DNA from 2 places in the Clostridium zhoujianii genome. Region 1 is predicted to be linked to the other one. Evidence: a T-box and tRNA genes for the amino acid it is inferred to sense, from the RefSeq annotation. Region 1 holds a T-box; the other holds one or more tRNA genes.
What was found. The T-box of region 1 lies ahead of metG (methionine--tRNA ligase). A T-box ahead of a tRNA ligase gene usually reads a tRNA of that ligase, here a tRNA-Met.

Region 1 (3,428 bases):
AAGCTTACTACTGAAGCCCAATCTGTTGCTGTAACATTTAATTGTTCATTTATCTTCTTAGCTGTATCTGGTAAGAATGCTGATAATAATACAGATGTAATTCTTAAACTTTCAGCTAAGTTATATAAAACTGTTCCTAATCTTTCCTTCTTTGCTTCGTCCTTAGCTAATATCCAAGGTGTTGTCTCATCTATATATTTATTTGCCCTTCCTACAAGCTCAAATATATCTTCTAAAGCCTCTGGAATTCTTAATTCTTCAATTGCCTTTTCTACCTTTTTAGGAGTTTCTAATGCAAGACTTATTAATTCCTCATCAATAGCTTCCTTTTCTGTTGGCACTGGAATTATTCCATCAAAATATTTTTCTACCATTGCAACTGTTCTTGATAATAAGTTTCCAAGATCGTTACATAAATCAGAATTGATCTTCTTTATAAAAATCTCATTGTTAAATAGTCCATCTGCTCCAAATGGTATTTCTCTTAATAAGTAGTATCTAACTGGATCTACCCCAAAGTTTTCTACTAATGTTACTGGATCTACAACGTTCCCCTTAGATTTAGACATCTTACCACCATCAACAAGTAACCATCCATGACCAAATACTTGCTTAGGTAATGGTAAATCTAAAGCCATTAACATAATTGGCCAATATATAGTATGGAATCTTAAGATATCCTTACCTATTAAATGAACATCTGCTGGCCAGTATTTTTTATATAATTCATCATTACCACTGCCATACCCTAATGCAGTTATATAGTTTGATAATGCATCTATCCAAACATAAACAACATGATCTTCATCAAAAGTTACAGGAATTCCCCAGTCAAAGCTTGTTCTTGAAACACAAAGATCTTGTAATCCAGGTCTTAAGAAGTTATTTAACATTTCATTTTTTCTTGATTCAGGTTGGATGAAATGAGGATTTTCTTCTATATATTTAATTAATCTATCTGCATATTTGCTCATTTGGAAGAAGTAAGCTTCTTCTTTTGATTTTTCAACTGCTCTTCCACAATCTGGGCACTTTCCATCTACTAATTGAGTTTCAGTCCAGAAAGATTCACATGGTGTACAGTATAGCCCTTCATAAGAACTCTTATAAATATCACCTTTATCATAAAGTTTCTTAAATATGTCTTGAACAGCCTTAATATGATAATCATCAGTTGTTCTAATGAACTTATCATAACTTATATTCATCATGCTCCAAAGATCCTTGATTCCCGCTACTATTTCATCTACATGCTCAATTGGTGTTATTCCTTTTTCTTCTGCAACCCTTTGAATCTTTTGACCATGTTCATCTGTTCCAGTTAAGAACATTACATCATGTCCTGTTAATCTCTTAAATCTTGCTATAGCATCTGCTGCAACTGTTGTATAGGTATTTCCTATATGTAGTTTTGTTGATGGATAATAAATTGGTGTAGTTATATAATATGGTTTTTTACACATACTAAAATGCCTCCTTTTATTTTATGGAAATAAAAAAGTCTCTATATAGGTATTGTGCCTATATAGAGACGTAATAAACTTACTTTACGTGTTACCACTCTATTTCTCTCCTATCTCACGATAAGAAACTCATTAGGTGACTATCATCACCATGCAATATAACGGTTGCTACCGTAACCATCTAACTAAAAACTAGCTCAAAGGTCATGCTCCAAGACCATCTTCATAAAGCTTCTTGACGTTAACTTTCACCAATTGTTAACTCTCTTTAGACTGCCCACTTCATTACTCTTCTCTTCTTAGCCTTTATCTATTTTATGATAAATCAAAACAAATTATATGTCAAATTTTTTAAATTTTCATAAGCAACGGTATTATACTACCTAATATAGTCTATGATATAATATTGTCAAATGGAGGTGATGTGAAATGAATAAAATTGAGTTGCCTAAAATTGGATTAAGAAATATAAAGACCGCTCTAGCGGTTTTCATTTGTATGATACTCTTTCAATTAAGTGGTGGCAAGAATCCATTCTACGCATGTATTGCTGCTGTTATCTGTATGAAAGATACTGTGGAGAGCACATTCACCATGGGTAAAAACAGATTAATAGGGACTTTGCTTGGTGGATTGCTTGGAGTAATTGCTATCTACTTAATAGGCTTAATACCAATTTTACATGCTGCAAACCCACTTCTAACTGCCATTGGAATCGTACTAGCTATATATTGTTGCAACTTAATTAATAAGCCTGGTGCTGTTACAATTTGTTGTATTGTATTTATTGGTATTATGATAAATTATGATGGTCCTACATCTTATTCCTATGCAATCGGACGAAGTATTGATACTTCTATAGGAATTATTATAGCTATACTTATTAATAAATACATTAACCCACCTGAAGAAAATAATATAAAAGAAGAAGTTATTGAAGAATTAACTACTATGGATAATGAAATCAATGATGATGATAAGAAAACTAGTGTTTAGACACTAGTTTTCTTAGTTTATAATTATCTTCACTAAATATTCTGAATTTTCTTGATTGGAAAAGTTTTGTAATATATAATTTAATTATCACAACTTTTGAAGGGGGATATTTATGAGAGATTTTTCTTTATTAAAACAATTCATAGTAGAAGCTAAACAAAATTCATATGCTGGTAAAGTTAAGAGGGTAGAATCTTCAAGGCCTGATTCTAAAGATTATACCTTTAAAAAATATGATTATTATTATCTAGATAGCCACATTGGCAAACAAAAATTCATAGGACAAGAAATCATCTGGAAAGATGAAAAATCCTTTTGGGGTATGAATTATGTAGGTAAGCTATTAACTAATGAAGTCCCTAGTGGCTTCACAGCTTTTTTAACAGATGCTCTATCAAAAGTAAACGTTGATTCACCATATAGAGGGCCTAAAAGTTATAGAGCCTCAGACTTTGAATATCAATGTAGTTGGACAGGCGAAGTTGATTCCTTTAAAGGTGAAGAAGTTATTTCTTACAAAGGAAGTGTAGTATTCAAGTTAGATTTTCATGGTGGAACCCTTGGGTAACTAATTATTTATTATATAAACTAAAGCGCTATGCTTAAATAATTGCATAGCGCTTTTCTTTTAAATATACTTAATTTCCTACTTCAACAGGTTTTCCCAGGAAATATGTTATTATGCCAAGACCTATTATTGATAAAGGTAGAACAATATACACTGGCAGCCCTAATCCTACTGGAATATATCCAAATAGAACTGTAAGCACAGCTACAAATATTGCATACCACATTTGTGTCTTAACGTGTTCTATATGGTCACATCCTGATCCCATTGATGACATAATTGTTGTATCTGATATCGGTGAACAGTGATCCCCAAATATAGCACCAGTCAATACCGCACTTGTGCTCATAACAATGTAAGTCATATCTGGTGATATTGCATTAGCTAATGGAATTGCAAGT
Region 2 (3,428 bases), on a different contig from region 1:
TAAAATGGATATTAATTAATAAATATTATCAATTAATATCTATGTACTAAATATATCAGTATTAATGTAATAATTCAAGGAAAATGAGAAAATATTAACAAAAATGAATCAAATTTCAATGGTGTATTATGAAAAGGATTAAAAAGTACTTATGTATAAAAAAATGAGATTAAAAGCTTATTTCTATAAAATACTTTCTTCCGTAAAAAAGCTTAAAAGTACTTTTTATAGAGCATAAGAATGAATGTGAAGGATCCATATATGACATATAATAAGTGTATACAGTAGATATTAGCTATTGTATTAGGAGGAATATAAATGGACACGGACAGGATAAAAATAAGAAATGCAGCATATGAAGATGTAGAAAAAATAGCAAATCTAATATATTATACAGAGGTATTTCCAGAGGATGTTTGGGGAGGCGAGTCTAAAGAGGAATGTTTAGATAACCTTACTGAATTAGTCAAGATGGAAGAGTCTAGATATAGTTATAGGTATGCAACTGTAGCAGAAAAGGATGGAAACATCTTAGGAGCAATGATTACTATACCTTATGGAAGATTAGATAGTTTAAGTGTTAAGACAAGTGTACGAGTAATTAGACATATTGAAGGAATAGCTGAAAAGCTTAGGTATATTAGAGATTCAATAGCATTTATGATTTTTAGAGAGTGTAAGGCAGGAGATTTATATATAGCTAACATTGCAACATCTAAAGAGGCTAGGGGCCTTGGGGTAGGAAAGTTACTTATGGCTCATGCAGAAAAGGAAGCAAAACGTAGAAAATGTAGTGGTATATCCTTACTTGCTAAAGATGAAAAGGTAACAAAGTTCTATGAAAAGTTAAATTATAAGAAGACTTTTGATATGGAGTTTTTTGGAGAGAGAATAATTAAGATGGCTAAGTTTGTTTAGTTAATTTTTATAATACTAGTGTATTTACACTAGTATTTTTTTGTTATATAAAAAAGAAAAATAGATGGATATATCTTCAAATATCCATCTATGTTTCTTTAAAAGCTAGGTTAATTTAAGCTTTCATGAACTGCATTTAACAATTTACTTGTTTCATCAGCATCATATAGCCAGAACATGATTCCATTGAGATTATTTTCTTTCACATATTCACCTTTACATTTTATTGACTCTTCGTCATCATAAGATATAAAAGTAGAACCATTAAATAAGTAAGGTGCTTTAGCTACATCATCCCAATATCTAACATATCCATTTTTGTTTATAAAATCTCTATCTAATACTGTGAAATCAGCACCAAATCCACCAGTACCAGGTGCCATTTGAAGGTATCCATTATTTATATTAGGAACATCATTCCATTGTCTTGAATAGAAGGCAGCACCAATAAGTATTTTTTCTGATGGAACACCAGCTGCTTCAAACATCTTAACTGATTCATCAGTGCTTATTGTAAATATATCCCCTTCTGGAGAATAAAGATTAGTATGATGACCAGTTACAACTTGGAATCCACCCCTTAGATCATAAGTCATTAGCATAACATAATCTAAGTATTTTTGAACTTCTCCCATATTGGTAAATTCTAAATAGTACTTGTCAGCACCAGCAGCTATAGTTAACATATAGTATCTATTATCTTTTTCACCTTCTTTATTAAGTTCTTCTCTCATTGCTTTAAGAAGTAAGGTAAAGTTTTCCTTATCATTAGGGCTAGAAGTAATACCTGAGATAGAACAACATGGGTATTCCCAATCTACATCAAGACCATCTAGTTTATGTTCCTTCATAAATGCTACTGCATCTTTAGCAAAATTCTTTCTATTTTCTTCAGTAGAAGCAGCTTCAGAGAATCCACCATTTCCCCAACCTCCTAATGAGATTAGGAATTTAATATCTGGATTATAACCTCTAATTTTATCTAGAAGGTGAAAGTTTTTAATCTTAGTATAAAGTTCACCTTTATCATTAATTTTACCAAAGGCTATGTTTATATGAGTTAGCTTTAAAGCCTCCTCCTTAGTTAATCTCTCTAAGCCTCCGTCACGTATGTACGCAATAACATATTTTTTATTCATATATGTACCCCCTTTTATAGTGATAGTTTCATTTTAACATTAAAGTAAAAATAAAAACAGAAAAAGTACTTCTAGAATTAGAAGTACTTTTAATTATGGTTGCGGGGGCAGGACTTGAACCTACGACCTTTGGGTTATGAGCCCAACGAGCTGCCAACTGCTCCACCCCGCGATATTAAGTTTGGGTTTTATGGTTGCGGGAGCAGGACTTGAACCTACGACCTTTGGGTTATGAGCCCAACGAGCTGCCAACTGCTCCATCCCGCGATATTATTATTTGTGCTCTTTCTGAGCTCTAAAGTTAGTATATGATATATGAGTTTAGAAGTCAAACTCTATAAGTGATAGTATTAATGACCTGATAGTAGTAAATACTGGGTCTGGAGGAGTAAACCTTCTTTAAAGACCTTATTATTAAATATAATATAGAATAAAATTAACTAATAAAGGGAATAAAGTCTATCTATATCTAAAAGTAGATCTCTAATACTTATATTACGAGCTTCTCTCAAATATTCTTTACCATCAATATAGAATAAAACAACTGGTAGGGTAAAGACATCATACTTTGCAAAAACCTCCATATTATCTTCAGCAAAGATTTTACAGAACTTAATATTAGGATAATTCTTCATTTCTTTTTCTAAAGCATCGCTTACAACTGTGCAAACACCACAACTATCACCATAGAAACATAAAAGAACCATAGGATTTTCTTTTATTAAATTATTTATTTCATTTATAGAATTAAAATTCATATAAACCTCCTTAGTAAAATATTTAATATTATTCTACATTAAAAAAGGGAATATTGCACTTAAAGTTAAAGGAAAGAAATCTTAAGGTAAAGATAATATAATATTATTAAAGGATATGTTATTATTAATTAGTAATTTAGGTTAGGAGGATATATTTATGTTGAATTATGGAGAAGAAGTAGTTATAAAAGAAAAACTTCCCTTAAGAATAAAGAAGAAATTTATAGAAGGAGTCAAGAATAAAGACTTTTTAAGGACCTTAATAACACTATTAATTAAGACCTTAGTATTTATAGTGCTTATTTCAGATGATAAAGCAAATGGAGTTAACTTAAGGCAGATATTCTATTCAATGCCACCGTTTTTAGTTTGGGTAACTATAAACTCCGCTTTTTTATCCTTAGGATTCTTCTTTAATGGAAAGGCACAGAAGTGGGCTTTTTGGGCCCTAAATTTGATTTTTACAATTATAGTTATAGGGGATATGTGGTACTTTAGAAGTAATGCTGTATTCTTAAATTACCATATGTTTGGTATGGCTAGTAATTTAGATAATTTAGGTAGTTCTATAATCTCTATGTTCAGAATGGTAGATATATTATTTATCATAGAT

Region 2: it encodes a tRNA-Met, which carries the amino acid that the T-box ahead of metG (methionine--tRNA ligase) is inferred to sense. The anticodon was not compared.

The regions. Positions count from the first base shown of each region.
Region 1 covers NZ_JBPUTF010000004.1:108,713-112,140, reverse strand. Annotated here, with positions in the region: gene metG (methionine--tRNA ligase) at 1-1,463, opposite strand, end outside; T-box leader at 1,525-1,773, opposite strand; gene ACSYT2_RS16435 (FUSC family protein) at 1,893-2,459, shown strand; gene ACSYT2_RS16430 (DUF5680 domain-containing protein) at 2,572-3,027, shown strand; gene ACSYT2_RS16425 (Na+/H+ antiporter NhaC family protein) at 3,098-3,428, opposite strand, start outside.
Region 2 covers NZ_JBPUTF010000001.1:2,070,633-2,074,060, reverse strand. Annotated here, with positions in the region: gene ACSYT2_RS09760 (GNAT family N-acetyltransferase) at 319-918, shown strand; gene ACSYT2_RS09755 (glycoside hydrolase family 18 protein) at 1,029-2,057, opposite strand; tRNA gene ACSYT2_RS09750 (tRNA-Met) at 2,154-2,229, opposite strand; tRNA gene ACSYT2_RS09745 (tRNA-Met) at 2,249-2,324, opposite strand; gene ACSYT2_RS09740 (thioredoxin family protein) at 2,498-2,815, opposite strand; gene ACSYT2_RS09735 (LTA synthase family protein) at 2,973-3,428, shown strand, end outside.